3 regions of the Sutterella megalosphaeroides genome follow, and region 2 is predicted to be linked to each of the others. Evidence: riboswitches for the same ligand, from Rfam matches in the RefSeq annotation. Region 2 holds a riboswitch; each other region holds the start of a gene.
What was found. A riboswitch is a leader RNA that binds a small molecule or an ion and turns the genes downstream of it on or off. The one in region 2 is predicted to bind lysine.

Region 1 (10,591 bases), 200 kb from region 2:
GAACATCGTCTTCGCGCTCGGGGTGAAATTCGTCTTCGCGGCGCTCGCCCTTGCGGGCCATGCCACGATGTGGATGGCGGTCTTTGCCGATACGGGCACATGCCTGATCGTGGTCGCGAACGGCCTGCGAATGCTGCGCGCGAAGTCGCGCGCCGAGGGGCGCTGAGCTCAACCCGCAGCCGAAACCCCGACGACGCTCCCTTCCCGCCGATATACTGAAGTGAGGAAGGGAGCGTTTTTTCGCGCTGCGGAAAGCCTCGGATGCCTTCCGTCTAGGCTCTTCGACTTTCTTTTCCCGGGAGATTCTTCATGCGTGACCCGACGTCGCTCGAACCCAAAAACGGTGACTTCGTCGCCTACGTCGAAGCCCTTCAGGCCGATCAGGCCGCGCTTTTGAAAGCCGCCAACAGCGGCCGCATGTCGCTCTCCGACATGGAAGAGGTCCTTGAAGAGAGCGACGAGCCCCGCGCGAGCGCCACGGCCGCACTCCTTGAGAGCCTCCGAAAGCGCGCCCGGGATGCCGTGATGTCGCTCCCCTCGGGCCATTCGAGCGGCTCGAACAGTTCGACCGGTTCGGGCACGTCGGACGGAGCCGTCCTCACGTCGCCGATCGGCCGCAAGCGCACCGGTCGTCGTAAGGACGCCCGGTCTGCGACCCCCTTCGGGCGCCTCGTCGGGTACGGCGTCGCCGCGCTCGGCTTTGCGCTCCTCTTGATCTTCATGAATCTTCCGGACAGCGAACCCGCCGTGCCGTTTGCGGTCATGATGATTTTCGCGGGCCTCTATCTTGCGGGCGGCGACGCGAAGAAGAAGTGAGCTTCGCGCCTTCGGGCCCGACGAAAAAGATCCGCCGACCGTGAAGCCGACGGATCCCGCAACGAGTCCCTCAACAAATCCCTCAACGAATACGCTTCTCGGGGCGACGCACCAAGCGCCGCCCCGATGTCTTTTTCAGCTTCCCGATTCCGCTCCCCCGAACCGGAGCCCGACGCCCGAGACAACACGGACTCGGCGGTTCGGGGTTTCGGAATCTCTTCGTCAGCGCTTCAGTCAGCGCTTCAACCCGTGCGCCTTGCCGAGCGCTTCGGGCGTGTGGCAGGTGTTGCAGCGTTCGGGCTGAAGGTCTTCGAGCTTGACGCCGAATTTCCCGCCCATCTCGGCGATGTGGGCCTTCGCCTTCTCGTTTTTGACGAGTTTCCCGTAGGCGTCCCGCGTGTAGGCGTGGCACGCGAAGCACGTCGCCGCCATGGGCGAGGCGTAGGCGTTCACCGTGAAGTCGACCGCAGGATGGGCGTTCGAGTCGGGGTCGTACGCCGTATCGAGCGCAAGCGGGCGACCGACCTTGGCGAGGCGCTCCAGGCCGAAGCTCTCGCCCTCGTGGCAGGCCGTGCAGTCGCCGCGGGACTTCGCCCATTTGACTTCGCGAACGCCGCCTTCCGCGCGCTGGCTCGGGCGCGTCCCCGCATGGAGCGAATGGATCCAGACCTTCATGTCCGGGTACGAGAGCACGAGGTCCTCGATGAAATCGGGCGAATCGGCGTTCGTCATGTAGTCGCGAATCGCGGCCGTGGGCGGCGTATTCGGATTGTGGCACGTGACGCACGGGAGCGTCAGGTCGTTCGTCGACCCGCCGAAGCCCGGCATCGCGCGCGGGGCGTAGCTCTTCGGCTTGAAGGGCGTCGTATGGCGCCCGTTTTCGTCGTCGTGCCCCGAGTAGCAGGTCGTATCCGCGTAGTGCTTGTTTTTCTTCGTCACCTGCGAGTGGCAACTGCGACAATTGATTTCGGTTTCGTCGTGCTCGGCGTTGTAGCCGTGACAGGTCCCGCACTTGGCGTTCGACGTAATCGTCGGGCGCAGGGCCGTGAGGCGTTCGTGCGGAACGAGCCCCTTTTCGTCGAACACCCAGAGGTCGTTCCAGGCGGCGTTCTTACGGTCGCGACCGCTGTCGCACGCCGCGAGCTTTTTCGCGTCGTCGAAGCAGTAGATCAGACGGTTGCTCACGACACCCACCTTCCCTGCTTTCGGGGAGGACGTCGAAAAGCGGTCCTCAAGCACGACGGGGCCCACGCGGTAGGTGAAATGTTCGCCGTCCGTGCGGAAAAGAGGCGTCCGTTCGCGCTCGCCCGCGGGCGTGCGCCCGAGCCCCTTTTGCGTGACGTCGCGTTTGTTCGACTTCACGAAAATCGGCGTCCCGCGACTCATCGTGAAGTCGCTTTCCGCGTCCCAATTGACGTAGAGCTGGAGATTCTTGATCCACGGGGCGTCCGCGGGGTCTTTCGTTGCGAGCGGAACGGGTTGCCCTTCGGCGTCCAAGAGCCGGAACGTGACCTCGGCATACGCCGCATCCGCTTCGCGCACGATTTTCGCGTCGGTCACGTCAACGGAGACGAGCGACTTGAGTCCTTCGCGCGCGGTCGTTTCCTTGGCGCCCAAGTGCGCCGCGCGCACGGCGTCCGTCGTATGGCAGGAGGCACACTCGGCGTCCGAAAGCTTTTTCGCGTCGTGGGGAGCTTTCTTGGCAAAGTCCGCGTGGCACCCGGAGCACGCATTCGCCCGAGCGACGAGAAAACGTCCGTCGTCCTCGTGGCACTGGAGGCAGTCGCCTTCGGGTCGGGCAAGGTCGCCCGCGTGGAGCGCATGGATTTCACGCGGGCTGTGCGCGCTCAGATTGGGCGTCACCGTGTGGCACGCGGTGCAGGCGGCGCGCTCCGGAGCAGACGCGGTCGGGGTCGAACCCGCCGCTGTGACGGAAGTCGAAAGCGAAGCCGCAAGGGCAACGGCGCACGCGAGCGCGAACGACGACGGTCGGAACGAAGATCGAACGGGAGAAAGGACGGACGGGGTCATGGCGGGCACCACGGAAGGTCTTGGAAGCTCTTCGGAGTACGGTCGGGGCTCGTTCTTGCGGGCCCGATCGTGCTTGGGGCCATTCTACGGGGCCGCATCCCTGCGGCCGATTCGGACTTGCACGCATTCCGACCGAGTTCGAGGGATATTCCCTACCCGAAGTTACTCAAGAACCCCTAATCCAAATCGCCCACTCGCTTTGATGCGACTGAAAGGATGGAACAAAAGTTATGTTTACAGGATTTCCCTCGTCCCCGCAGTGCGCGTTGCCGTGCGAAAGTTATCGGACAGAAAGTTGTGGATAGAGGCGCGGGGCGAATGAGTAGCCGTTCGAGGGGACACCCGGAGACGACGGTGAAAGGTCAACCCGCCGAAACGTTCGGACGGGTGCGTCCCTGCGTTGGGCACCGGCGAAATACGTCGGTGACTCCCGGCGAAGCTTCGCTTCGTCGGAGGCGCTATCGGCGGAGCTTGCGACATCGAGCCCTCCGTTTTCGGCGTCCGACAGCGCTTCGGTCGTCTCGGAAGGGGCGCGGGCGCACGGGCCGAGGACGGGTTCTCTTATAAGCCGCATCACCGACGATGGTGAGTGCGGCTTTTTCGTTTGTATTTTTTTCGACCCTTTTCCCCTTTTTCGGAGAAACCCCGTGTCCAATTCCCACGAACCCGCAACAATGAAGCGCGAAGTGAGCCTCTTCGGCGGCATCTCCGTGCTCGCCGGCATCATGATCGGCTCCGGGATCTTTTATATCGGTGCGATCGTTCTGCAGCGCTCCGGGATGAACCTCGGCCTCGCGCTCCTCGTTTGGCTTATCGGCGGCCTCGTGACGCTTCTGAGCGGCATCTGCTTTGCCGAACTCGGCGCGATGATGCCCAAGGCGGGCGGCTACTACGTGTACCTGCGCGAAGCCTACGGCGAACGCGTCGCCTTCATGTGCGGCATCACGAATTTCTTCCTCTCCTCCTCGGGCTCGATCGCGGCTTTGGCCGTGGCGTTCGGGGCGGCGCTCTCGAGCATCTATCCGCTCGACCCCCTGGTGCAAAAGGGGATCGCTCTCGCGTCGATCTTCCTTCTCACGGTCCTCAACATCCGAGGTGTGAAGTTGGGAAGCACCGTGCAGAACCTCTTCATGATTTTGAAGATGCTCCCGATCGTGCTCATTCTCGTGTGCGGTCTTGCCATGGGGACGCAGTCGCCCGACCTTCTCACCTTCGAGCTTCCGGAAACGCATGCCGCGCCCTCCTTCCTCGAACTCTGCAGCATGGTGGGCTTTGCCGTCATCGCGACCCTCTGGGCTTATGAAGGCTGGACGAACCTCAACACGATCGCCGAAGAAATCAAGAACCCGAAGCGCAACATTCCGCTTGCTCTCATTCTCTCGATCACGGGCGTGGCGATTCTCTACGTGCTCTTCAACTATGCGGTCTATCGCGTCCTCCCTTTCGAGACGATTCAGCAGCTCGTTGAAAGCGGCGACTACTACCTCGGCACGGCGGCCGCGAAGGAACTCTTCGGTTCCGCGGGCATGATCGTCGTGGGTGCCGCCATGATTCTCGCCATCTTCAATTCCTTGAACGGCTGCATCATGGTCTTCCCGCGCATGTACTTCGCCATGGCCCGCGACGGCGCTCTGTTCCCGAGCCTCGCGAAGCTCCATCCGACGTACCGCACCCCGATGAACGCCCAGATCGCTTCCGCGGTGATGGCCTCGATTCTCGTGTGCTCGCGCACGCTCTCCGAATTGACGAGCCTCGTCGCCCTCTGCGGGATCATCTTCCACGGCCTCACCTTCTTCTCCGTGATCGTGTTGCGCCGCAAGTACCCGACGATGGAGCGCCCCTACCGTGTTTGGCTCTATCCCTTCACGACGATTCTCATCTGCCTCGTCATGATCGGTCTGGCTTTGAACACCCTCGAGCAGGATCCCGTGACGGCGCTTCTCGGCCTTCTCGTGCCGCTCGGCGGGCTCGTGATCTACGAACTTTTCTTCCGCCGTCGCCACGACGCGCTTGAAAAGGAACGCGCCCTCGAAGGGAAGGACGCCCTCGGAAGCGAATAATCCTAAAGCACCTGTCCGAAACACCGCGCGACCGATGACTGCCAAGGAGCGGTCGCGCGGAGTCTTCTCCCCGAGTTCTACATTTCAACCATCCACCCCCGTGTGACCCTTTTTTCGAAGGATTCCCCCATGGCCACCGTCATTCTGAACGCCAAGATCTACCTTGAACGCGGGCGCTTCGCCCGGGCCCTTCTCGTCGAAGACGGGATCGTTCGCGCCGTCGGCACGAACGAAGAGGTGCTTGCTCAAGCTCCCGCCGAATACGAAACCTTCGACGCGTGCGGCCGCACGATCGTTCCGGGCTTCAACGATTCGCACCAGCACCTGCTCAACACGGGGATCGCGCTTTCCGACATTCGCCTTCATACCGCAAAGAGCATCGCCGAAGTGAAGGAAATCGCCCGTCGCTACATTGCCGAGCGCAAGCCCGCCCCGGGCACGGTCCTTCACGGCATGGGCTGGAACCAAGACTACTTCGAAGACGAATCGCGTCTTTTGACCGCAGCCGACCTCGACGACATTTCGACCGACTACCCGATCATCTTCGAGCGCGCCTGCGGGCACCTCCTCACCGCCAACACCGCGGCCGTGCGCCTTGCGGGGATCACGGCGGAGACTCCCGACCCCGAAGGCGGCTCGATCGGTCGCGATGCCGAAGGAAACCCCAACGGGATCTTCGCCGAAAACGCCCGCAAGCCGATCCGCGCCCTGATGGCGGAGCGCTCGGTGGACGAACTCGTCGAACTCATCCGCATCGGCATGGCGCACGCCGCCGAAACGGGCGTCACCTCGGTGCAAACCTGCGACCTGCGTCCCGGCTCCTGGGAGCGTACGCTCGAAGCCTACGAGCGCGTCGCCGCGGAAGGTGCCTCAACCCGCGTCTACCATCAGTCGCACTTCCACAACCCCGACGACTATCGGGCGTTCCTCGCCGCGGGTCACGTGACGGGGACGGGTACGCCCATGCACCGCTTCGGCCCCTTGAAGCTCTTCATCGACGGCTCGCTCGGCGCGCGCACCGCGCTCATGCGCCACCCTTACAACGACGACCCGACGACTTCCGGGATCGCGACCCTCACGCCCGAGCAGATCGACGAACTTGTCGGGATTGCTGTTGAAAACAAGTGCTCGGTCGCCGTTCACGCGATCGGGGACCTCGCGGTCGAACGCATGCTCGACGCCTACGACAAAGTGACGAACGGCTCGAATCCGCTGCGCCTCGGGATCGTGCACGTGCAGATCACGGACCGTCCCTTGGTCGAACGCTTCACGAAGAACGACATCCTCGCGCTCGTGCAGCCGATTTTCCTCCACTACGACACCCGCATCGTCGAAGACCGCGTCGGAAAGGACCTCGCATCCACCTCGTACGCCTTCGGCACGATGCAAAAGCTCGGCATCCATATGAGCTTCGGCACCGACAGCCCGATCGAAGACATGAACCCGATCGACAACCTCTACTGCGCCGTCACCCGTCGCACGCTCGACGGAACCCCCGAAGGCGGCTGGCACCCCGAAGAGTGCCTCACGGTCGAAGAGGCGGTCGACGCCTACACGCTCGAAGGCGCCTACGCGTCCTTCGAAGAAAACGTGAAGGGGCGCCTCTTGCCGGGCTACTACGCCGACCTCGTCGTGCTCTCGGAAGACATCTTCACGATGCCCGTTGAAGAGCTGCGCCGTACGAAGGTCGACGCCACGATGACGGCAGGGCGCTTCGTCTATCAGCGCGAAGGCGCGTGAGAAGCGTAAAGCCTCCTCACAACGGCTCGATTCGACCTCGCACGGACGGAGTCGACCGTTGAGCGCTCAAGGTTGAATGCCTCGGGAACCCTCGGGAGAAACGCCTCCCGGGGGTTCTTCGTTTTGGAAAAAGCGTCCTCAAGTCGCCCCCGTCGTTCGAGTGTTTACAGTTAGTTCCGTGATACATCTGTAAAGACTGCTTTACGATGCGTCAGCTTTTGCAAATTCCGACCGTAGACACAAACGGCGTTTCGAGGCGCGGAGAGAATGGTTGGCAAGGAGAGAGCCATCGGGCTCTCCTCCCCCCGAACGAATGCCGAATGCCGAGCGCCGATTCCCGACGAGATTTGCGGGCCCCAACCGATCGTCGGGCAACGGCTGCCGAAAGGAGCCGACCATGTTGAAAAACACTTCCCCCGCCAAACACGGAGCCCCCGCCGTCATTGCCGGTCTCACGCTTTTTACCGTCCTGCTGTGGGCGATCAACCTTGCCATCGTGCCGCCCGAAGTGACGACCCGATCGATCATTCACGAACTTTTCTACGTGACAGGCACGATCGCCTGGCTTTGGATGGCCTTGGCGCTTGTCATCGCCGCACGTCCCGCCGGGATCGAGCGCTGGATGAAAACGCCGCTCGACGCCCTCTACCTCTGGCACCGCCGTCTCGGCGTCGCCGCGATCGTGCTTTCCGTCGTCCACTGGCTGGTCAAATCCTGGGCGGGCCCGATTCTCACCGTACTTGCAGTTCCGTCCGCCCCGAAACCCCAGAGTTCGGGCACGGTGCTCGAAGGGTTCGACGCGTTTTGGGCCGCGCTTCGGCCCTTTTCCGAAACGTCGGGCCTGTGGCTCACCGTGCTCATGGTCGCGCTCGGGCTTCTCTCGTACGTGAAGCGCCTCGGCTACGCCCGGTGGCTCACGACCCACAAACTCTTTTCCGTCATCTTCCTCGGCCTCTCGGTTCATTCCGTGCGCTTGATGGATGCGGCCGATTTCCTCACGCCCTACGGACTTCTCAACATCGCGATTACGGTCGTCGGCTGCGTCGCGTCGATCGTGCTCCTTGTGCCGGGGGCGGGACGCTCGAAGACCGTCGACGCGCGGGTAGTGAACACGGAAAATCGCGGAAGCGTCACGCTTGTCACCGTGGAAACGGCCTCTCCCATCCGAGCGAGTGCCGGGCAGTTCGCGTTCCTTGCGCCCGCGAGCGGCGCCTTCAAGGGAGAAAAGCACCCGTTTTCGATCGTGTCCGTCGACGGGCGGCGCCTTGTCTTCGCCGTCAAACACCTCGGCGACTTTACGGAGGGCTGCATTCCCGAGCTCGAATCGGGTGACACCTTGCGCCTCGAAGGTCCTTGGGGCGCGTTCTCGCCCGATCGGATGACGGGCGACTCGGTGTGGATTGCGGCGGGTATCGGCGTGGCACCGTTCATTGCCTGGCTCGAACACCGTGCGAACGAGCCCGAAGCGAACCGCCCTCCGACGCGCCTTCTCTGGTGCGTGCGCGACAAGGCCTCCGAGCCCCTCATGACCGAGGTTCTCGAGCGCGCCGAACGCGCGGGCGTTCGGGTGGAGGTGTTCGAAAGCCGCGGCACGCGCTTCTCGCCCGATGCGCTCTTTGCCGAGGAACGCCCCGAAACGATCGCGCTCTGCGCGGGCGAGGGTCTCGCCCGAAGCGTCGCCGAAGCCTGGCAACGTGCGGGCGGACGACCCGAAGCGCTCGTGCGCGAACACTTCGCGTGGCGATGAGTCGCTGAGTCGAACGGGCGGTAAGGAAAAGCTTCCGCCCGAAGGATGTGAAACAACCTGAGCGTACCGGGCTCAAAACGAACCCAACCCCCGCAAAACCCGGTGTTTGCGAGGGTTTGAGTTTCAGAGCTCTCTTCCGTCGGACGCGGGAAGTCCGCGTCCGACCGACATCGACCGCCCTCAGAAGCGGTGCGAGAGCCCGAAGGTGACGCCGTACTTTGCGGCGTCGTCGTTCGACGCGCGCACGTTCGTGCCAAATTCGTCGTACATGTCGAGCATGTAGCCCGCACCCGCGTAGACGACCGTACGCTTCGAGAGGTTGAAGTCGTAACCCGCCGAGAGCGTGAGGCGGCGCATCGAGGCGTCGGAATTTTTCGCGTTTTCCGCGTCCATCCAGCCGATCGCGCCGTAGAGCTTCCCGCCCGCAACGGGTGCCGTGGCGCCGACATTGAGCGCGAAGCCGTCCTTGGCAACGTTGTTGCCGAAGACGTTCGCGGCGCTCACTTCGGCGTCGACCGCGGCCTTGCCGAGGTAGCGCATGTCGCGGAAGTACTGGCCCGTAAGGAAGAATTTCGCGACACCGAAGTCGTAAGCGACGCTGCCGTTGGCGGTGACGCCCGGGTCCTCCGACGTGTCGGCGTAGCGGTGGCTGTCAACGACCTCAATCGTCGAGAACGGGCCGTTGAAGTACTGAAGGCCAAGCCCCATGTAGCGGGTCGACGAACCGGAATTTTCCTCGACCGTCTTTTCCGTCGCCTGATCGATCCCGGACGAATACTGCGCATGGAGCTGCAGCCCCGCGAACTTCGGCGAGGAATACATGATCATGTTGTCCATACGCCCGAACTTACCCGTAAATACGGCGTTGTGGCCCCAGACAACGCCCCAGCCGGTGCTCAGCGCGGAAAACTTCCCCGCCATGAGACCCGAGGAACCGGTCGAGGCGGTCATCACGGTCAGGCGACCGAAGCGCAGCGTCCCGAAGGTCTCGTTCGTGAGGTAAAGCGACGCTTCGCGACCGAACATGCGGCCGCCATCTGAAAGCGAACCCGTGTCAGCCGAAAAACCGTTTTCAAGGATGAAGCCCGCCTTGAGGTCGGGCGAAATCGTCTCTTCGCCTTTGAGGCCGAAGCGGTTGCCGAGGTAGTTGCCGCTGTCGAGTTCGAACGTGTCGGTGCTTTCCGAAACGCTCGTTTCGGCATGGGTGTAGGAAAGGCCCGTATTGACGACGCCGTAGACGGTCAGGTCGGCGGCGAGGGCACTCGCGGAAGCCAAAGCGGTCGCGGTTGCCGCGACCAAAATGCGGTGAATCTGCATGGGAACGGTAATGGAAATGGGAATCGATGAAAGGAGGTGCACGACCGACCGGACCGAGGCGAACGCCGCACTCGGTCCTGGTCGTCGTACGAACGGGAACGGGAAGGGGCGGCGCCGAAGACGCACGCCCCCGTCGGAGCAAATCGAAGCCGAACGAAGCGGAACTTACTTTTTCGAGACTTCCTGCCCGGCGATATGCCCGAAGACGAGAAGGTCCGTGAGCGCGTTGCGCCCGAGGCGGTTCGTGCCGTGGATGCCGCCCGTCACTTCGCCCGCGGCGTAAAGACCCGGGATCGGTTCGCCCTTCGCGTCGAGAACCTGCGTCTTTTCGTTGATGCGAATGCCGCCCATCGTGTGGTGAATGGTCGTCGTAATCGGCACGGCGTAGAAAGGCGCCTTTTCAACCGTCAGACCGAAGAGGATCTTCGTGACGGGAAGGCTCGAAGCGTCTTGCTTGCGGGTCGCGACGTTGTAGGCATCGATCGTCTTCACGAAGGCGTCGCTCTTGATGCCGGCCGCGTTCGCGAGATCGGCGAGGGTCTCCGCCTTGAAGGCGAATCCGCGCTCGAGAGCCGACGTCATGAGGTCTTCGCGCACCTTGCCTTCGTCGATCGTGCGGCGGTCGAAGATCGCGTAGACAACCTTGCCGGGCTGCTCGAGAATGGCGTGCGAAAGTTCGTCGCGACGGCCCGTTTCGTCGATGAAGCGAACGCCGTCGACGTTGACGTAGGGCGTGTCCTGGGGACGACCCGCAATGGCGGATTCGAGTTCGCCGTTCTTGGGGTTGCCGTGCGGATGGATCTGGATCCATTCCATGCCTTCGAGCGCGGCGCCCGCTTTGACGGCTTCTTCGATCACTTCGCCCGTGGCGCCCGGCTGG
Region 2 (10,591 bases):
TGGTACGTGGGGTTCAATTGGTTGGACCCGGTCTTGGGCGGCACGGGCACGCCCGAAGAGCAGCGTCGCGCGCGGCTTTTGCGCCGGGCGATTTCGATTGCGGTCGACTGGGAAGAGAACATCGCGATCTTTCAGAAGAATCAGGGAGTCGCCGCCCACGGGCCGATTCCGCCGGGCCTTTTCGGCTGGCGCGACGACGGTCCTTCGGCCTTCAACCCGACGGTCTATCGGCGCATCGAATCTAGCGATGCGTCGGGGAAAGTTCGCGTCGAACGGCGTCCGATCGAAGAAGCCCGAGCCCTCATGCGCGAGGCGGGCTATCCCGACGGGCGGGACGCCAAAACGGGGCGGCCGCTCGTGCTCAACTTCGACTACCAGAACGCGGCCCAGGGATCGAAAGCGTATCTGGAGTGGTACCAGCGGCAGTTCGCGAAGCTCGGCATTCAGCTTGAAATTCGCGCGACCGACTACAACCGCTTCCAGGAAAAGATGGATCGGGGCGCGGCGCAGATCTTCCTCTGGGGGTGGGTCGCGGACTACCCGGACGCGGAAAACTTCCTCTTTCTCTTTTACGGACCGAACGCCAAGGCGCGCGGAGGCGGAGAAAACGCCTCGAACTACGCGAGCGCCGCGTTCGACCGGGAGTTCGAAGCGATGCGCTACTTGGAGGACGGCCCCGAAAAAGCGGAACGCATCGACCGGATGATTCGCATCCTCCAGGAGGACGCGCCCGTCATGTTCGGCTACTTCCCGGCGGCCGCCGCCGCTTACCACGAGTGGGTCCGCAACGCGAAACCCTCGTCGATGATTCGCAACGGCCTTCCCTACCTCGCAATCGACGCCAAACTCCGTTCGGACCGCATCGCCGAATGGAATCCTCCGCAACTCGCGCCCTTGGGGATTCTCCTTGCGGGCGCGGCCGCACTCCTGCTTTTCGCCCGACGCGTGCGGGCGAAACGCGAAGGGCTGCGGATGCGGCCGCCCGAAAGCGGTTCGGATGAAAAGCACGGAAGCACCCGAAGAGGCAACCGAGAAGGAGCCGCACGATGATCGCCTACCTCGTTCGACGCGTCCTTTACGGCGCACTCGTCCTTTTCGGCGTGAACCTCCTCACGTTTCTCCTCTTTTTCGCCGTGAACACGCCCGACGACATGGCGCGGCTCAATTTGGGCGGCAAACGCATCACACCCGAAGCGGTCGAAGCGTGGAAGGCGGCGCACGGCTACGATCTGCCGCTTTTCGTGAACGAACGAGCGGAAGGCGCGGCAAAGTTCACCGAGACCCTTTTCTGGAAGAAAAGCGTTCCGATGCTGGCTCTTGACTTCGGAACGAGCGACACGGGACGCGACATCGCGGCCGAAATCCGCACGCGCTCGGTCCCCTCGCTCCTCTTGGCCGTGCCGACCTTCGTGCTCGGGCTTCTGGTGCTCGTCACCTGGTCGCTCGTGGTCGTTCTTTTCCGGCGAACGGCCTTCGAAGCGGCGGCCGTGGGGTTGTCGGTCGTTCTGATGTCCGTTTCGTCCCTTTTCTACGTGATTCTCGGGCAGTGGCTTTTCGGGAAGGTGATGCGGCTCGTGCCCGTTTCGGGCTGGGCCTCGGACGAAGGGGCGATCGTCTTTTTGTTGCTGCCCGTGGCCCTTGGGATCCTCTCGCGGCTCGGAAGCGACACGCTCCTATACCGAGCGCTTTTTCTCGAAGAGATGGAGAAGGACTACGTGTGGCTTGCCCGCATGAAGGGCCTCACCGAAGAACGGATTCTTTTCGGGCACGTGTTGAGGAACGCCTCGCTTCCGATCATCACCTCGAGCGTTGCAATGATTCCGATGCTCTTTATGGGGAGTCTCATCATGGAGAGCTTCTTCGGGATTCCGGGGCTCGGCAGCTACACGATCGACGCCCTCAACGCGCAGGACTTCTCGGTCGTGCGCGCCATGGTTTTCCTCGGCACCGTCGCCTACGTCGCGGGCCTCATTCTCACCGACATCGTCTACACCTGGGCGGATCCCCGAATCCGACTCGGGCGCGCGTGACGGAGGTTCCCGCATGTTTGTTGCGCCTTTGCCCGTTTTTCTCGCCACCGACTTCGTGATGGCGGCGCTCCTCGGCGGATGCGTCGCGACGGTCATCTTCCTCGGGCGTCGTCCCGACATCGCCGCCCGTTGGAAGCTCGTTCTCGCGCGGCCGTCCGCGTCGGCATCGCTCGTCGTTCTCGGGTTTTTCTTTGCGATCGCACTTCTCGACTCGGTCCACTACCGAAAGCCCCTGCCGCCCGCCGAGGGTGCGGTGGAAACCGCCTACTCGCCCGTCACGACGTCGCTCTTTGACGACCTCGTTTTCAACGTTCTCGGTGCGGCGGGGCCCGAGCGGAGCTACTCCGCGCCCTTTGCCGTGCGCGAATTCGACAAGTCGACCGCCGCCACGAGCGCGGGGCCCGTGCGGGACTTTCAGCCGCTCCGGTCAATTCGTCGGGACGCTTCGGGCGAAGCCGCGAGTGCGGGCGAACTCGCAACGCGCGCCTTTGTCGGCGGGGCGGCGGGTACGGTCGCGGGCGTGCTGCTCCTCGGGATCGCGGGTCTCGTGAGACGCGCAAAACGTAAAACATGCGGAAAGAAAGGCCGTGACGGGATGACGGGCGAAGACCGCCGCCGACGCCTTGCCCGCTTGGCTCACCTCGCTCCGAGAGCAACCTTCGTGCTTCTCTTCGCCCTCACGGGGGTCGTCCTCGCCCTCTGGCCCGAGCGGCACGTGCTCGGTACCGATGCGGCGGGGACGGACGTCCTCTACGAAGCCTTGAAGTCCCTGCGCACGGCGATCGTGATCGGGACGCTCGCGACGCTCTCCGCCCTTCCCTTTGCCGTAACGGCGGGCCTCACGGCGGGGTACTTCCGCGGGTGGGCGGACGACGTGATTCAGTACATTTACACGACGCTCTCTTCGATCCCCGGAGTGCTTCTCATTGCGGCGGCCGTCCTCATGACGACGGCCTTCATGGACCGCTTCCCCGAGCGGTGGCCGACGGGGCTCGAGCGCGCCGACATGCGGCTCTTTCTTCTTGCACTCATCATCGGGTTCACGAGTTGGGCGACGCTCGCGCGTCTCATCCGCGCCGAAACCATGCGGATCGCTTCGCTCGACTACGTGTTGGCGGCGCGCGCCCTGGGCGTTCCGGCTCCGGTGATTCTTCTGAAGCACGTGCTCCCGAACGTTCTGCACATCGTCCTCATCGTGACGGTGCTCGACTTTTCGGGCGTGGTGCTTTACGAGGCGGTGCTCTCCTACGTGGGCGTGGGGGTCGACCCCGTCATGAACTCCTTCGGCACGATGGTGAACGCCGCGCGCAGCGAAATGAGCCGCTCGCCCGTCGTCTGGTGGAATCTCGCCGCCGCATTTCTCTTTCTCGTCACGTTCGTCCTCTGCGCCAACCTCGTCGCTGCGGCCGTACGGGACGCTTTCGACCCGCACGCCGTTTTGGAAAAGGAGGACCGATGAGCCGCACGGATGATGTTTTGCTTCACGTCGACCGCCTCACGCTGACGCTCCCCTCGGACTCGGGCCCGATCGAAGCGCTCTCCTCGGTCGACTTTACGGTGCGGCGCGGTGAGGTATTCGCGCTCGTGGGCGAATCGGGTTGCGGCAAGTCCCTCACGGCTTCCGCCGTCGTGCGGCTCCTTGCCCCCGGGGCCCGAACGCCCGACGGACGCATCCGATTCGAAGGTCGCGACCTTCTCGGCCTCACCGAGCGCGAGATGCGCGGCTTTCGCGGCTCCCGCATCGCGCTCGTTTTTCAGGAGCCCGCCACGGCCCTCAACCCCGTGATGACGGTAGGGGCGCAAATCGCGGAAATGATCCGCGCAAGCCGCAAGGCGCGCTCCGACACGCATGCGGAAACGCAAAGCGCGGGTGAGCGCTCCGATCTTTCCCCCGAACGGGAAGCGCTCGAGTGGTTGAAGCGCGTGCGCCTGCCCGACCCCGAAACGCTCGCGCACCGCTTTCCGCACGAGCTTTCGGGCGGCCAGAAGCAACGCGTGATGATCGCGTTGGCGCTCTCCGCCCGCCCCGACATGCTCCTTGCCGACGAACCGACGACGGCTCTGGACGTGACGCTTCAGGCCGAGATTCTCGGACTCTTGCGTACGCTTCAACGGGAAGAAAACCTCACGCTTCTTCTCATCACGCACGACCTTGCGCTTGTCGAAGCCTTTGCCGACCGGCTCGCCCTCATGTACGCGGGCGAAACGGTCGAATGCGCCGCGGTGCGGGACTTTTTCGCCGCGCCCCGACACCCCTACGCGACGGCGCTCCTCGGTGCGCTCCCCGGAGCCGATCGGACGCGCCCTCTCGCGGCGATTCCGGGCACGGTTCCGACGCCGGGGCACCTGCCCGCCGGGTGCCACTTCGCACCCCGCTGCCCGAAAGCGCGTGCGATCTGCCGAAGGACGGCACCCGTTGCCCGCACGGCGGGCGCGTCGGTTGTGCGCTGCCACTTCCCGGAGGCGGACGCCCGCGGGACGAAGACGACGGAACACACAAACGCATCGGGCGCATCGGGCGCATCGGGCGCCCCGAGCACCCCCTCCGACGGTTCGATTGTTTCTCCGCTTCTTTCCGTACGCAACCTCACCGTCGGCTTTCGGGCGCGGGGCTTTTTCGCTCGAGACCCAGAGCCTGTCGTCCGCGACGTGACCTTCGACGTCCGCCCGGGCGAAACGGTGGCCCTGGTCGGGGAGTCGGGATCGGGCAAAACCACGACGGGCCTGGCGCTCCTCGGACTTCTCGGCGGAAAAGCGCGAGTTGCGGGAGAGGTCGACCTTGCGGGCTCGCCCCTCTTTCCCCTCACCCGCACGGCCGAGCGGCGGTTGCGCCGTTCCGTTCAAATGATTTTCCAAGACCCGAACGCATCCCTTGATCCGCGCCGCACGATCCGCTCGACCCTTCTCGAAGGGATGGAAAGCCTGCGCCCCGAGTGGTCGAAAGCGCAACGCCTGGAGCGACTCGAGCGGCTCCTTCACGCCGTGGGCCTGCCCGCCGATGCCGCGGACCGACTTCTGCACGCCTTTTCGGGCGGGCAACGGCAGCGCATCGCCATTGCGCGGGCGTTGTCGGTCGAGCCCAAGCTCATCGTCTGCGACGAACCCACGTCGGCCCTCGACGTCTCGGTGCAGGCGCAGATTCTGAATCTCCTCAAAGCCCTGCAGCGGGAGTTCGGACTCGGGTACCTCTTCATCACCCACAATTTCGGCGTCGTCGAATACATGGCGGACCGCATCCTCGTCATGAAATCGGGCCGCATCGTCGAAACGGGCGACGCGCAGGCGATCCTCACGCACCCCGTCGACCCCTATACGCAGAGGCTCCTTGCAGCCGTGCCCCGACTCGGCGAGAAAGCTTCGAAGCTCTTTGACCGCAGCCCCGACGCGTCCGACTGAAAACTCAAGCTTCGGTCGCACTTTCTTGCATTCCGCGGCGTTCGCTTAACGCGACTTTGCATGGGCGCGTCCTATACTGAACATACGTTCACTCGTATCCGATCGGGTACGAGCAAGAAAACCCTACGGAAGAAGAAGGAAGAAAACCATGACCACGCGTCGCAAACTGATTTTCGGCACGGCGGTGCTGCTTGCCGCGGGCGGTTGGGCGGGAGTCGCTTCGGCCGCTTCGGACGAACTCCTCGCCGACCTCCTCTACGGCGTCACCGACGCGCTCACCCGCGAATACATTCGCGAACACTACCGCGAAGGCCGCTGGGACGGACACCGTTGGTACTACGACGGGCGTTGGTATTCGCGCGACGCCTACCGCCGATTCCTCGCGGAACGGGCGGCCGCCTTCCATCGTCCGCCCCCGCCGCCTCCGCCCCGTCCGGCACCTCCGCCTCCTCAAGCGCATCGACCGCCACATCGGCCCGAGCCGCCCGGCCACCGTCCGGGCGGGCCCGGCGGAGCGGCTGGTCCCGGAGGGCCCGGCGGGCATCGTCCGGGCGGACCCGGAGGTCCGGGCGGTCCCGGCTTCGGCCCCCGCTGAGTTCTTCAACGCGTCCCCCCTCCCGAAACGCCTCGCACCGAGCGACTCGTTTCGGGACAAGGGGGATCCCGCTCAACCGGTCGCGGCAACCCGCGGCCGGTTTTCCGTTGAGTTGCCGTCGATTTGCCGCACGGCATCCTTTGCCTTATTTCTCCTTATTTCCTTATTTTTTCTACGAGTTTTCCGCACTAGGCACAACCCCCTAGTAAACCTCGGAATAAACCGACCCTTCGAATACGCATTCGGGTTTTCGAGCTCGGGTGATTTCCCCCAGACGCCCTTTTTCGTTGCGCGACGCACCCGATCGTCACAAACGAACTAAGGCCTTTTCGGTACGGACCGCGCGCTTTTCGCAGTGCAGAATGGAATGACACAGGTAGAGGTTGCGGTCTTCAAGAGTACGTTTCTCCATACACGCGAAATCGAGGGGAAGCCGAAAGGGACGACCGCCGAAGGGCGCCTGGGCCGTTTCGCGGGTCGAAAGCGCACCTGGGACCGGAGAGAACATCTCCGGGACTGTCGCGGCAACGCGGAGCGCTACCGGAACACCCGAAAAAGAGAACGAAACCCCGCGACGGAGTGCGCGCGTCGGTACCGAACGGCCGAAAAGCCAAAAGAGGACCGAGGCCGAAACACAACCTCACGACGGGGGACCGCCCTCACACCGACGGAGCGTCCGTCGCGCTACAGGGCGGCCGAAGGTCAACAAAAGGTCGGGGTCCGGAAGCGGACCTTCGACCTTTTTTCGTCTTGCCGAAGAGCTTTTCGCCCTCGCTTTTCCCTTTTTCGGAGGCCCAGCCATGAACCCGTCCGCCGCATCCTCGACAACATCGCCGATCGGCGCCCGCGCAGCCTTTTCCATGCTTGCCGTCGGCGTCTTCGTTTTGGTTTTCGGTCTCATGGAGCTTGAGCTCAACGCGCGCATCGTGCTTGCGATCGACGGCGCGATCATGTGCGCGATGGCCTGCGCCTTCGGGATCCGCTACGACGATCTGCAGCGCGGCATTCGCGATACGATCGCCTCGATGCTCGTGGCGATGCTCATTTTGCTCGCGGTCGGCGTCCTCATTGCCGTCTGGATGGCTTCGGGCACGATCCCGACCATGATTTACCTCGGGATGCAAGTGATCACGCCCTCGATGTTCCTTCCGGTCGTCTGCATCATCTGTACGCTCATGAGCGCGCTCGCGGGTACGTCCTGGGGAACGCTCGCCACGGTGGGCATCGCGTGCATGGGCGTTGCCGAGGGCCTCGGCGTTCCGCTCGAAGCCGCGGCGGGCGCCGTGTGCGTGGGGGCCTTCACGGGCGACAAGATTTCGCCTCTTTCGGATTCGACCGTCATCACCGCGACCGTTACCGACACGCCCTTGATGGAAGGAATCCGGCACGCCCTCGTTTCGACGGGACCCGCCTTCCTTCTGAGCCTTGCGTTCTTCTTCGTCTACGGGCTCTCGCTCGAAACCCACGCGGCGGCGAGCGGCGCCTACGACGAAATCCTCGCGACGCTTTCCGCGAACTTCGACCTGAGCGTTCTCACGCTCCTACCGGTTCCGGTCGTGCTCGCCCTCATCGTGCTTCGCAAGCCCGCCATCCCGACCTTCGTCGCAGGGATTGCCGCGGCCGCTCTCATCGCCGTAGTCCTTCAGGGCGAAAATCCGCGAGACCTCATGAACGCCATGTATTCGGGCTACGCCGCCGAGACGGGCTCGAGCTTCGTCGACACGATGGTGAACCGCGGGGGCTTCACGAGCATGTTGGGCACGATCGGCCTTCTGATGGCGGCGGCGATCTTCGGGGCGCCCCTGCGCACGGCGGGTGTCGCGGACGTGCTCCTTGCGTGGCTTCGCGAACGCGCCCGCACGAGCCGATCGATGAGCTTCGCGGTGATGGTGCTCCATGCCGTCTTCTTCACGATTACGGGCGCCTACTACGTGAGCTACCCCGTTGTCGGCGCCATGACGAAGGACCTCTTTCCCGCGTACGGGCTCTCCCGCAAGAACCTGATGCGCATGATGATCGACACCGGTACGGGACTTGCGCCCATGGTGCCCTGGTCGACGACGGGCTCCTACACGGCCGGCACGCTCGGGGTCGCGAATCTCGCCTTCACGCCGTTTGCGCCGATGCTCTGGCTCTCGATTCTCTTCTCGGTCTTTTACGCCGTCACGGGCCTGTGCACGGCCAAGCTCGAAGCCCTTCGCGACGAGCGTGCGACGGGACGCGCCGAAGCGCAGCCCGCCTGAGTCCGGACGCTTCTTTCATCCCCATCGACCCACTCACGGAAAACGCACCATGGATCCCCTCATTCAACGCTGGTACGACCTCATCAACATCCGCTCCGTCAACGGGCGCGAGCTCGAAATCGCCGAACACATCGCGGGCCTCATCCGCGGCTTCGGCCTGACGCCGCACTTTTCGCGCTTCGACGAGGACGTCGAGGGCGTGCGCCCCTCGGTCTGGACGGAGCTCGACTCGGGCCGTCCCGGGAAAACGATGCTTCTGATCGGTCACATCGACACGGTCGACGTGACGCTCGAAAACTGGAAGACGAATCCTTTCCGCGCGACCGAAATCGACGGCAAGGTCTACGGGCGCGGCGCCATGGACATGAAGGGGGGCCTCGCGTGCCTCCTTTCGACCCTCGAATACTTTGCGGCGCACCCCGAGCGCTTCTCGGGGAAGATCCTCGCCGCCTTCGTTTCGGACGAAGAGGGCTTGAGTCGCGGGACCTACGCGCTTTGCGACGAAGGCGTGCTCAAAGCCGACTACGCCGTCATGGCCGAGTGCCGCTTTACGAACGCGGCGATCGGTTTCCGCGGTCGCTACAGCTTCGAGGTCACCGTGCGCGGCGAGTCCGCGCACGCGAGCCGCTACCCGCGCCGCGGCGAAAACGCGCTCATTTCGGCGGGAAAGCTTGCGGTCGCGATCGAGGCGCTGCCGACGAAAACCCACCCGAAGCTCGTCGGCGGCACCTGGTGCGTGCGCTACATGTCTGGGGGCAACCCCGACACGCTCGTCGTTCCCGACAGCTGCTACGTCTTCGTCGACCGCTACGTCGTGCCGGGCGAAACGTCCGAGGACTGCATCGCGCAGATCCGCTCGGCGGCAGCCGACCTCGGCCTTGCCGATAAGGTGAACGTCCGGCTGAAGCCCCGGAAAAGCCCCTACATGCAGTCCTTTGCGGTCCCCGAAGACCACGAACTCGTGACGACGCTCGTCGACTGCTACGCCGACGTGACGGGCAAAGCCCTTGAACTCGCCTACGACCCGTCGGTGTGCGACTCCAACATCGTCGCCGTCACGCTCGGGATTCCCGTCGTGACGTTCGGGCCGTCGGGCGAAAACCTGCACGGCGACAACGAATGCGGCTACCCCGAAGAAGTGCTCGCCTCGTTCGAGATCTACAAGCGTATGGTAGAGCGGCTGCTCGCTCCCTGATCCTCGCTTGCGGGCGGGCGAAGATCGTCCGCTCGCAACTCCGTCGGTCGTTCACGGACCTTCTCAAAGCCGCTCCGAGCTTTTGCGCTCCAGGGCGGCTTTCGTTTTGTGCGTCGGCGATGCTTCGTTCGGCGGTGAAGACGGGCGGTGGCAGAGCAACGCCCTCGGAAGGAGCAATCGGCGTTGTCATCACCCGCGAGAAGCAGAAGGAATTGAAAACAAAAAAGGCCCGGGAATGATCGGCATTCCCGGGCGGAAAGGAGAGAACAGCAATTAGTCTCCCGGTGTTGCGAGGGAGAGGGGCGACGAGCACCCTTCTCCTTTCGAGGATCGGTTTCCTTACTTCTTCATGCGTTCGCGGATCATCGAGCCGCCGAGAACGACGTAGAGAAGGAGCGCCACGCCGAAGGCGAGCAGGCAGCACTGGGCCATCGACATGAACTTCATCGGGGGAATGAGGTACCAACCGCCCGCGTCGTTGTACATGTTGATGATCGACTCCTGCAGGGGCGAGAGCACCGTGCCGAGCGGAACGTCGGAGTTGTCGTAACCGCAGTCACCCGTGGGCAGGAACCAGTCCGGAGCCCACTTTTCGAGCGGAAGACCGAAGGGGTAGTGCGGTTCGGTCGAGCAACCCTGCATGCCGAAGAGCGCGTCGGGATCGTCGCCGTGAATGGCCTGGTGAATGTTGGAGAGCTTCACCGAGCACATGATCCCGTAGATCGCACCGTAGATGCCCATCACGTACGCAATGAGGCGCGTGATGAGGGGCTTCGGGCAGATGATCGGGAAGAGGCACCCGAGCGCCATCACGAGGAAGGCGTAACGGATGTAGACGCACTGCTCGCAGGGCTTCATGTAGAGCCAGACCTGGAAGACGTTGTGGGCCACCAGGACGAGCGCGCAGCTCAGGAACGCGATCACGATCCAAGGCCAACGCGTCTGCTCGAGGTGCGCGATCGTAGAGAGCCAGTCGCGCTTGGGAGTCGTCGAAGACATAGGCGGAGATTCCTATCGAGCGGTGGATCAGAGCTTGGAGAGCTCGGTAATGAGGTCGACCATGCCCTTCACGTTGCGAATCGACTTCGTCATGATGAGGTACTTGCCGTTGACGACGTAGGCGGGAACACCC
Region 3 (10,591 bases), 370 kb from region 2:
CAGGCGAAAAGTAAGCCGGTCTGAAAGAAACAGAAGAGAAAAGAAAGAGAAATCGAGGAGGGTACTTCCTATGTGCGTCGGTATTCCGATGACGGTTCGAGAAGTTTATGAAGACGGCACGTGCCTCTGCGAGCGGGACGCTCGCACGGAGCGCGTCGAAATCGGGCTTGCGGGCGACGTGAAGCCCGGAGACCTCTTGATGGTGTTTCGCGGGACGGCGCTACGCCACATGACCGAAGAGGAAGTGCGCGAGGTGAACGACGCCCTTTCGGCGCTTGCCGACGTCATGGCGGGGGACGCCACGGAAGAGACGATCCGAGCGGGCTTTCCCGATCTCGTCGATCGCGAGCCCGAGCTCCCCGAGCACCTCAAGGCGCTTGTCGGAAAGCGCGCGGTCTGAACCGAATACGGCAATTCTCGAAGGAGTTCGTTCATGAGCAAATTCACTCAAGTGGCCCCGATCGACGTCGACACCCATCCGGGGTTCGTGCGTCTTTACGGGAAAGAAGGTTTCCGGAAGGTGGGGCAAGAGAATGTCGACACGCTCCTTGCCGCGCAGGGACTTCAGTTCGTCGTCTTTGCCGACGACCCGATGAAGCAAAAGGAAACGCTCGACATCGTCGTGATTGCCCCCGAATTGCGTCGCGCCTTGGGCGACGCCATAGCGGGCGCGTGGTTCACGGACGTGCGTACGGGCAGGGCTCTTGCCGCCCGCTGGGGGATTCGCAAGCTCCCCGCCGTCGCGCTTTTCCGCAGCGGCACGTACCTCGGTGCGGCCGAAGGGCTTCTCAACTGGGACGAATACCTGACGACGCTTGCCGAGGTCGGCACCCGCACCGAAGCGCCCCCGCGCCGCATCTCCCTGATTCCCAACAACGAACCCCCGACGTGCGGCTAAGCACGGCATATCCAAAGCAAATAAGCCCCGATCAGGAGGAATTTTCATGGCCGATCAATCGTTGTTCAACGCCGCCCGACGCTGGGCCGACGTTCCGAAACTCGACCCCGAAACCGAACGCGCCGCTGCCGAAGCGACCGTCGCCTTTTTGAAGGCCGTCGAAGCGGAAGTGACCGGACATCTCGGCAAAGTCGAAACCGAAGGCAAGGACGCCGATGAGCTCCACGTCGTGTGGGATTTCGAAGCGTTCGATCCGCGTCACCTCGACTTTCTCCTTGCGACGCTCGGAGAAGGCGACGTACGTATCAAGCTTTGCGACGGCGAGGTGAAGGTGGCCGACACGGGTGTGCCCGGTCTCTGGCGCATGCAGTCGGGTCGCGACGGGCAGGTAAACAGCTTCATCCTCGCCCGCATCCCGAAGGCCGTGCGTGCGGTGGCAGCGGAAGGCAAAGACGCCGTTCCCGCCATCGTCAACGGGGGCGCAAACGTCTTTGCGGCGCCCGCCATTCTGAACGAACTCCAGCACACGCTGGAGAAGACCGACCTTGTGACGCTCACCGATACGCCCGCGTTTATGGTCGAGCTCACGCACCAGCCGATGTCGCCCGGCGACATGAACGCGCTCTATTCGACGCTCGGGCGCGGGCCCGTCGAGATTGAACTGCGCGGCATGGCGATCGGCAAGGTGAACCTCACGGGCGTGCGCGGGATCTGGCACAGCCAAATCCTCAACACGCTCGGAAAAACGCTGCTCGACGCCTACGTCGTCGCGGGGATTCCGCCCGAAGTGCCGATTCCCGAAAGCGAGTGGGTGGATTGCCTCTCCACGTGCGCGGACTTGATCGCTTGGGTCGAGCACGACTTGGAGCGCGGAACGCTCGGCGGGAAGCCCGCGCAGGCGAAGACGGTCGTCGCGTAACAAACGGCGCCCGAAGGCGAATTTCCATTGCGGGAGGGCCGGCCGCCCGGGTCGGTCCTCGTTTCTCTTCCTCCAAAAGGTTCTATGACTACCGTGAAGACTTCCGAAACCGAACACGCTGCTCCAACCGCCGACGTTGCTCCGGCCGCCGAATCCGCTTCCGTCGACCTTCCCGCCACTGCCACGGGGGCGGAGATCGCGGGGCTCCTCGACGCGCTTGCGCGCTCGCGCGTGGGTCCCGAGACGCGCATGCAGTGCAAGGTGTGCTGGTACGTCTACGACCCCGCCGAAGGCTGCCCCGAGTGGCAGATCGAACCGGGGACTTCCTTTGCGGATCTCCCCGACTACTTCACCTGCCCCGATTGCGGACACCCGCTCTCAAGCTTCATTCCGGCGGAGGAAAACGACTGAAAGAATGCGCCCGAGGTCGAACAAGAAGGCCCGCATTTGGAGCAAATGCGGGCCTTTTGTCGACCGTTGGTCGGCCTGAAATCCCCTGAAAACAAAGGGAATGACGCGTGTAAAGCGTCCTAATGGAAAAGGCGTAGAATTCGCCGTCCGACCGCGGCCTCTCCTCGGGCATCATGTTCTCGTCGAGACCCGAATCGGTTTCCCAGTTCGCTGTTGAGCGAATCCCGTTTCGGCGCCTCGTTTCTTGATTCCCGAAACTTCGAGTTCCGCCCGGTCACCCGCGGGCGACTCGCCCTTGATTTTTAAGGACGCGCACATGCTTTCCCGCCGCTCGCTTTTCTCGACCGCCGCTCTTCTCGGCACCGGGCTCACGACGCTCGGTTCCGCTCCCGCCCGCGCGGCCGCGACCGTTCCCGCCTCCGCCCTCGACGAAGTCGTTCCGACGAAGGCCGCCCCGATCGCTCTCAATTTCAATGAGAATTCTATGGGCATGTCGGCATCCGCCAAAAAGGCCGTGATCGATTCGCTCGGGAAGGCCTTCCGCTATCCCGACGACGCGAAGGAAGCGGCCCGCAAGGCGACCGCGGACCTCAACGGCGTCTCGCCCGAACTCGTGACGCTCGGTTCGGGCTCCTCCCAGGTGATCCAGGCCGTAGTGGCCTCGCAGGTTCAGAAGGCCCGTGCGGCGGGCAAAAAGGTGCAACTCCTGCAGCCCGTCCCGACCTTCGGCGTCGCGGAATCCTACGCGGCGGCTCTCAACGTCCCCGTGACGAACGTGCCGCTTAACGCCGAAACGCTTGAAATCGACGTTGAAGCCCTCAAGAAGGCCGCCGCCCGCTTCGACGGCGTCACGATCGTCTACTTCTGCAATCCCAACAACCCCACGGGGATCGTGACCGACAAGGCGAAGCTCTCGGGCTGGATCGAAGCTTCGGCTGCCGCCAAGGCTCCCGTTTTCTTCCTCGTCGACGAAGCCTACGGCGAATTCGTCGAGAATCCCGCCTTCGAATCGGGCGTGGTCCTTGTGAAAAAGGGCCTCGACAACCTGATCGTCACGCGCACCTTCTCGAAGCTTTACGCCTTGGCGGGCTTGCGTCTCGGTTACGGGATCGCAACGAAATCCGTCCTTGCCGAGTGCGATCTTTTCGAATCGGTGGATAATATCAACCTCGCGGGTGCCGTCGCCGCCGCGGCGACGCTCGCCGACAAAACGTATCTTGAAACGTCGCTTGCGGCGACGAAACTCTCGAAGGCCATCGTGACGAAGGCCTTCGACGAGCTCGGGATCAAGTACCTCCCGTCGGAAGCGAACTTCATCTTCCACCAGGTGAAGGGCGACTCCGAGACGTACCGCAAGCACATGGCCGATGCGAACATTCTCGTCGGCCGCGCGTTCCCGCCCTTTACGGGCTGGAACCGTCTCACGCTCGGTACCCCCGGCGAGATGAAGGCTTTCGTCAAGGTCCTCAAGGACTTCCGTACGAAGGGTCTCATCTGACCGAAAGCGCGCGAGGATGGGGGATTACGTTCTCGCGCGCGGGTTGCGGCTCGTGCGACTGCCGGGGTGCGGTCGCACGCATCAACCGCCGTTTCCCCGGAGAAACTCTCGGCCCAGAGCGCGGGCCGGGAGTTTTTTCCGTTTTGGGGAGAACGATCCGAGCCCCCGTCACCGCGCAACGATCGAGGCACAATAGACGTGTGTGTCTTTCCGGAGATCGGCCATGATCGTCTACACGAGAGCTCGGTTCACGCCCGAAGCAAAACGCGTGGCCGCACGATATGTCGTAGTGACGGGCTGCCCTGTCAAGCAAGCGGCCGAGGAACTTCTGGTTGCCCGCAGTACGCTCTATCGTTGGGTTGCGGAATACCGCCGAGATGAAGAACTCGTCGGGCAGTTCTTGTCGAAGTTGACGCCCGACGAAGCGCAGAAGTTTTCGGACTGCAGAGAAGCGATCGAAAAAGAACTATTCGAAGAGACCTTGGACCGGCTGAAGAAAGAGGCGCAGTCGGAGCGGATGTATCCGCCGCCTTGGAAGCTGCCTCCTCTTGAGTTTCCGTACGATTAAGTGACCGCGGCGTGCGGTGAGCGAGGGTGCGGCGCGCAAGCGCGACCCAACGAGAGCGTCGAAGTCCCGCGCCGAACGTGAAAAAACCCCGCTCGCGCCCTGTACGAACGGGGTTTTTCAGGGGAGCATCACGCCCGGTATTTTGCCGGGAACTCCATGTCTTCGTAGCGTACGAACTTCGTCTTCTTGACGAGCTTGTAGCCGAGCCAGACGGCGAGGAAGAGGGGGATGCCGATGTAGGTCGCAGCCACCGAGGACCAGTCGATCGTGTCTTCGAGGAAGGCCTTGTAGTTCTGGCCGAGCATGATCGTCATGCAGAGCACGAAGGCGAAGATCGGACCCCAGGGGAAAAAGCCCGAGCGGTAGGGAAGCTTCGAGAGGTCGCATCCCTTCAGGACGTAGCCGCGGCGGAAGCGGTAGTGACTCACTGCAATCCCGAGCCAGGCGATGAAGCCGCACATCCCCGAGGTGTTGAGAAGCCACAGGTAGACGTCGCGGTTGTCAAAGAGCGACGTGAGGAAACAGAGGCCCGCCACCGCCGTCGTCGCGACGAGCGCGTAGCGCGGCACGCCCGAATTCGAGAGTCGAGCGAAGCACTTCGGCGCGTCGCCTCGGAGCGCGAGCACGTAGAGCATGCGCGTTGCGGCGTACAGGCCCGAATTCCCCGCGGAGAGCACCGACGTGAGGATGACGGCGTTCATGAGGGCGGCGGCCGACAAGAGACCGGCATGCTCGAAAACGAGCGTGAAGGGGCTCACGGCCACGTCCGCGATGTCGTTTTTGAGAAGACGCGGGTCCGTGTACGGGATGATCAGGCTGATGACGAAGATCGAGAGGACGTAAAAGAGGAGGATGCGCCAGAAGACCTGTCGCACGGCCTGCGGAATCGCCTTTTCGGGGTTTTGCGTTTCGCCCGCGGCGATGCCGATCAACTCCGTCCCCTGGAAGGAAAAGCCGACGACCATCGCGACGCCGATCAACGCGGGGAACCCGCCCACAAAGGGGGCGTCCCCCGTCGTCCAGTTCGCAAAGCCCGCGGGGATGTCGTCCGTGAGGATCCCGAAGATCATCGCGCAGCCCGTGGCGATGAAAAAGACCACGGTGAGCACCTTGAGGAGCGCGAACCAGTATTCGGTTTCACCGAACCCCTTCACGGAGAAGAAGTTGAGAAGGAAAATAAACCCGAGGAATAGGGCGCTCCAGAGGGTTCCGGGGACGTCCGGAAACCACCAGCCCATGACGAGCTGCGCTGCGACGAGGTCGACCGCCACGGTGACGGCCCAGTTGTAGCAGTAGTTCCAGCCGAGCGCGAAGCCGAACGCTTCGTCGACGTAGCGACGCCCGTAGGTGGAGAAGGACCCCGCCACGGGTTCGTAGGCGGCAAGCTCCCCGAGGCTCGTCATGAGAAAGTACACCATGAGGCCGATCACGGAGTACGCAAGGAGCGCGCTCCCCGGGCCCGCTTCGGCAATCGTCGCGCCCGAGGCGACGAAAAGCCCCGTGCCGATCGAGCCGCCGATCGCGATCATGGTGACGTGGCGCGACTTGAGTTCGCGCTTGAGGCCGGACCGGCTGCCGGCGTCTGTTTCGGACATTCTTGGAATTCCTTCGGAAAAAAGAGAGTTGCGGTTCCGTGCGACATCCATCGGTGTCGCACGGGGCCCGTATCCCTTTCCGAAGGCGTCGCGGGGTGATTCAAAAAGCAATCCCTGCGACGAACGGACGGTGTGTTCGTGCCCGTAACGCCAGCCGACAGCTCCTCCGTCACCGACCGAAGCTTGGGGTCGTTCGCAAGCCGAACGAGCGCTTCGTCGCGACGGGAGTGATGCGGATCTTCTCCGCATCCCCAACTGCCCTCCCGCGTCCGGCAGGGCGTTTCGGCGGACGGCCCCTTCGATCGGCTTCTTCGGGTACCCCCTCGGCCGTCTACTCATGCTCGCCCGCGCCTCTATCACGCATGGTTGCCGACCGGATTTCGGGCGGCAAAGGACACATTGTTACACAAAATGGAGGATTTGTGGGTTTTCCTTGGAGAAAGGCACGTTCCGGAAACAAAAATCGGGCGTATCGAAGCTTGAGTGTGCTCAGCGTTTGAGTTGTTGCTCGGGAATCCGAACGTTTCGATAGAAACGTCCGTTATTCGTTGCGCGTAGTCCCACGTCCCAGAGAACGGTGCCCGTGCGGTCGGTGAGTTTGTTGGCGCCGAGGATGCGGGCGCCCGGTATTTCTTTGAGGGCGGCCGCCTTGACGTACTCGGGGATTTCACTTGCCGGCACATCTTCTTTGGCCGAGAACAGCGTGCCGTCGGGTCTGATCCGAAGTTCGACCTCGCGATCGCCCGCAAGTTCGAAGTCGGCCTCGAAGGTGTTCGTATCCTCATCAAAATCCCATTCGATGCGAGGGATATCGCCGAAGGTTGTTTGTACGTAAGCACGAACGACTTCCGGTACGGCATCTGCCATGAGGTCTTTGGCCGATACGCTTGAAGCGCACGCGAGAAGTCCGAAAAGGCAGGAAAAAAGTGTTGTTCGGGTGAGGTCTTTCATGGGACAAAATCAAAAATGACGAAAAGTTGTCGAGACCCTCAGTTCTTCTCGCCGAAGAGTTTTTCCTTGAGCGCGGCACCCGCCTTGTCGATGCTCGAAAGCGCGTTGTCGTAGCCCTTTTCGAGGCAGGCCTGGGAGAGGGCCTTCCTTGTCGGCGACTTCCTTGATGTAGGCGGGCGAGCAGGTCTTTTCGTTCGGCGTGATCGACTGATTGCAGCCGGCGAGAAGGAGCGCGGCGGGGACGGCCAGAGCGATGATCTTAAGCATTGCGGATCGGTTCCTAGTAAGGTTTCTCGGAGAAACTCGCGTTGTAGTCGGTCGGACGCGCAAAGAGGAAACGCTCGGGCGCCCGTCGGGCTCAGTATGCCAGAGGCGGGAGGCCGAGAGTGTGCGAATTCGTTACGCACCCGCGCGTCTGTTGCGCGTCCCGATCTCCCGCGCCCTTCGGCTGTTTCAGGCACATCAGGTGACCTTGTGCCGGAAGAACCACGTTGCCGCCGGAATCGTAAGTCCCGTAAGTAGGAGGAGCGGCCAGAGGAAGGGGCGAATCGCGTCGAAGCCCGCACCCTCGAAATAAATCATGCGTACCATCTGGATCCCGTAGCGTGCGGGGTTGAAGACGGTCGCCGCCTGCATGAATTCGGGCATCGCCCCGACGGGGGTCATGAGGCCCGAGAGGATGAGGGCGGGAAGCACGAAGAAAAAGACGAGGATCACGGACTGCTGGTACGTGCGCGACGCGGCCGAGATCGCGAGCGCCAAGCCCACGATGCTGAGCGAAAAGAGGGATACGACGAAAAAGAGGAGCCCGATCGAGCCCGCAAAGGGAATCTCGAACCAGTAGCGCGCGACGGCAAAAATGAGAAAGCCCTGCGCGACGCCGATCACAAGCGGCGGGATCGCTTTCCCGACGAAGATTTCGACGGGGGTCATCGGGGTCATGAGCATCATGTCGAAGGATCCTTCTTCGCGTTCGCGCGAAACGGCCACACCCGCAAGGAGCATCACCTGGAGCATTGAGAGCGCGAGAATGAGCCCCGGCATGATGTTGTAGCGTGTGATCGCGTTTTCGTTGTAGCGGTAGCGCTCAACGAGCCGCACGGCGCCCGCGGCACCCTTTTCGGCGTTGAGCTTTTCGACGATCGCGGCGACGTAGCCCGTCGCGACGTTCGCGGTCGTGGTGTTGCGTGCGTCGACCGCCACGTAGATCGTGCCGCCCGTGCCGTCCGCCTGTCGCGCGGCGAAGTCGTCCGGAATCACGATCCCGATCAGGGCGTCCCCGTGATCGATCGTGCGGCGTACGTCTTCGATACTGCGCGGGGTCGCAATCGGCTCGAAAATCCCGTTCGATTGGATTTTGCGCGCCACTTCGAAGGAGGCTTCCGAGCGCGACGCGTCGTAAAGGACGTAGGGGACCTGCTCCAAATTGAAGGTGGCCCCGTAGCCGAAGAGGACCGACTGCGCGATGACGGGAACGAAAAGAATGCGCAGCATCGCGGGGTCCAAAAGGAGCGTCACGAGCTCCTTGCGAACGAGCGCTCGAAGACGCAGGAGTTTGAGGCGAAGAACATGCAACATCAACGGGCCCTCCGAATCTCAATCCATGCGCTTTCTCAGCACCGCCAGGGCGGCGAGCGCGAAGCTCGTCGTCCAGAGCGCGAGAATGAGTGCGTTTTCGAGGACGACGTCCGTTGCGCCCCCCGAGAGGAAGAGAATTTTCACGGTTTCCATGGCGTACGTGGGCGGCATCAGGTGACCGACTGCCGAAATCCAATCGGGAACGCTCCGAAGGTCGAAAATGAAGCCCGAGAGAATCAGGGCGGGAAGGTAGCTCCCGATCACGGCCATCTGCATCGCGACGAACTGCCGCTTCAAAGCAGCGGACAAAAAGAGCCCGAACACAAGCGCCCAGACGTTGTAGAGGAGAAAAACGCCCGCCAACAGCCAGCAGCTTCCCCGCACGGGAACGTCAAACAGGGCGATGCTCGTCAGAATGGCGGTGCCTTCTCCCGCCGTCGAAAGCGCGAAATAGGCGAGGAATTTCGACGCGAGGATTTCAACGGGGGACGCGGGCGTCAGGGCAAGCGCCTCCATCGTGCCGCGCTCCCATTCGCGCGCGATGACGGAACTTCCCAAAAAGCTCGATACGAGCGTCATGAGAACGATCGTAAGGCCCGGCACGAGGTACCAGCTCGATGTGTTCGCTTCGTTGAACCAGGCGCGCGAAAGGATTCGGACGGCCGGAGGTGCGCCGGTTTCGGAGGGGCTTGCAACAGCCGCCCCGCGCTCCGCGTTTTGCGCGGCCGCGATTTGCAGGGTGGCCGCCACGTACGTGCGGATGATGGTCGCGCTGTTCGCGTCCACCCCGTGAACGACGAGACCGATTTCGCCGTTCCCCAGAGCGACATCCCGCTCGAACCCGGGCGGAATGTCGACGATCGCTTCGATTTTGCGGGCGGCAAGAAGTTTCTCCGCCGCTTCGCGCGAAGCGGTCGGGATCGAGCGGAAGTAGGGGGAGGCGTCGATTCGTTCGGCCACGTTTTGCGCCTGCGGACTCGATTCCCCGAGCACGACCGCAACGGGCACGTTCTTGAGGTCCATCGAGAGGCCGTAGCCGAAAACGAGAAGGAGCATGAGGGGCAGCCCGAAACTCACGACGATGACGGACGGATCCCGCCGCATCTGGCGGAATTCCTTCCGCACAAGGGCGCCGAAGCGCCGAAGACTTTCGAATCGACTCATTTCGCGCTCCCTTCCGAAGAGGACTTTTCCGGGGGTTTGCCGCCCGACTTCGACTCGGCTTCCTTTGAGCGATTTTCGAGTACGATCGTACGGAACGCCTCCTCGACCGTGGCGGCGCCGGCCGAGCGACGCACTTCGGCGGGGGACCCGAGAACGAGCACCCGCCCCGCGTCCTGAATGAGGAAGCGGTCGCAATATTCGGCCTCGTCCATGAAGTGTGTGGTGACGACGACCGTCGTCCCGTTGCGCGCAAGTTCCACGATTCGGCGCCAGAAGGCGCGGCGCGCCGCGAGGTCGGCCCCGGACGTGGCTTCGTCGAGAAAGAGGATTGCGGGACGATGCAACAGCGCGCAGGCCATGGCGAGTTCCCGCTTCGCGCCGAGCGGCAGCATCCCCGCCCGTCGGTCGAGATGAACCCCGAGTGTCGCACCGGGGCCCGAAAGGAGTTCCCCGATCCGCGCTTCGAGCGCGCGCCCCGAGACCCCGTAACACTCCCCGAAGTAGCGAAGCGTCTGACGCACGGTGAGGCGCTCGTAGAGCGAAAACTTCTGCGCTACGTACCCGATGCGGGCTCGGGCTTGCGAGGCGGACGCAAGAAGGTCCACCCCGTCGATGCGAATTTCGCCCGAGCTCGGAGGCAAAAGCCCGCAGAGCATTCGAAAGGTCGTGGTTTTGCCCGCCCCGTTCGGACCGAGCAGGCCGAAAATTTCCCCGCGTCTGACTTCGAAACGCGTGTCCGCGACGGCGACGAAATTCCCGAAGCGCCGCGAAATGTGTTCCGCACGGATGACGGGCGTGGAGGCGTCGTCCGTCGGATCGTTCTTTCCCGTGTCGAGCGGCTGCGCCGTATTGCTCTTCGCGCCCTCGGCGACCGAAGACGCTTCGGAACCGCCGTCCTCAAAGGTGAGTGTCGCATAGGCGTCTTCGAGCGTTTCGGGGCGTTCGGAAAGCGCGGCGGGAAGCCCCGCGGAGGAAAGCTCCGCAATCGAGCGCTCAAGCGCCGCGCGGT

Region 1: another riboswitch for lysine. It lies ahead of S6FBBBH3_RS05215 (APC family permease); the one in region 2 lies ahead of S6FBBBH3_RS04490 (Na+/H+ antiporter NhaC family protein).
Region 3: another riboswitch for lysine. It lies ahead of S6FBBBH3_RS05905 (amino acid permease); the one in region 2 lies ahead of S6FBBBH3_RS04490 (Na+/H+ antiporter NhaC family protein).

Annotation. Positions count from the first base shown of each region.
Region 1 covers NZ_AP018786.1:1,215,917-1,226,507, reverse strand. Annotated here, with positions in the region: gene S6FBBBH3_RS05230 (heavy metal translocating P-type ATPase) at 1-166, shown strand, start outside; gene S6FBBBH3_RS05225 (hypothetical protein) at 310-816, shown strand; gene S6FBBBH3_RS05220 (multiheme c-type cytochrome) at 1,051-2,847, opposite strand; lysine riboswitch at 3,142-3,316, shown strand; gene S6FBBBH3_RS05215 (APC family permease) at 3,495-4,907, shown strand; gene S6FBBBH3_RS05210 (amidohydrolase) at 5,037-6,647, shown strand; gene S6FBBBH3_RS05205 (ferredoxin reductase family protein) at 7,045-8,394, shown strand; gene S6FBBBH3_RS05200 (porin) at 8,575-9,711, opposite strand; gene S6FBBBH3_RS05195 (flavocytochrome c) at 9,877-10,591, opposite strand, start outside.
Region 2 covers NZ_AP018786.1:1,013,152-1,023,742, reverse strand. Annotated here, with positions in the region: gene S6FBBBH3_RS04520 (ABC transporter substrate-binding protein) at 1-1,050, shown strand, start outside; gene S6FBBBH3_RS04515 (ABC transporter permease) at 1,047-2,030, shown strand; gene S6FBBBH3_RS04510 (ABC transporter permease) at 2,044-3,489, shown strand; gene S6FBBBH3_RS04505 (dipeptide ABC transporter ATP-binding protein) at 3,486-5,426, shown strand; gene S6FBBBH3_RS04500 (hypothetical protein) at 5,575-6,021, shown strand; lysine riboswitch at 6,391-6,569, shown strand; gene S6FBBBH3_RS04490 (Na+/H+ antiporter NhaC family protein) at 6,882-8,264, shown strand; gene S6FBBBH3_RS04485 (M20 family metallopeptidase) at 8,314-9,459, shown strand; gene dsbI (protein-disulfide oxidoreductase DsbI) at 9,799-10,458, opposite strand; gene S6FBBBH3_RS04475 (DsbA family protein) at 10,486-10,591, opposite strand, start outside.
Region 3 covers NZ_AP018786.1:1,385,252-1,395,842, forward strand. Annotated here, with positions in the region: gene S6FBBBH3_RS05870 (HyaD/HybD family hydrogenase maturation endopeptidase) at 1-14, shown strand, start outside; gene S6FBBBH3_RS05875 (HypC/HybG/HupF family hydrogenase formation chaperone) at 71-400, shown strand; gene S6FBBBH3_RS05880 (thioredoxin domain-containing protein) at 434-898, shown strand; gene S6FBBBH3_RS05885 (hydrogenase expression/formation C-terminal domain-containing protein) at 945-1,817, shown strand; gene S6FBBBH3_RS05890 (rubredoxin) at 1,902-2,228, shown strand; gene S6FBBBH3_RS05895 (pyridoxal phosphate-dependent aminotransferase) at 2,545-3,726, shown strand; gene S6FBBBH3_RS05900 (transposase) at 3,950-4,294, shown strand; gene S6FBBBH3_RS05905 (amino acid permease) at 4,423-5,889, opposite strand; lysine riboswitch at 6,087-6,253, opposite strand; gene S6FBBBH3_RS05910 (hypothetical protein) at 6,379-6,840, opposite strand; gene S6FBBBH3_RS05920 (ABC transporter permease) at 7,303-8,418, opposite strand; gene S6FBBBH3_RS05925 (ABC transporter permease) at 8,437-9,582, opposite strand; gene S6FBBBH3_RS05930 (ATP-binding cassette domain-containing protein) at 9,579-10,591, opposite strand, start outside.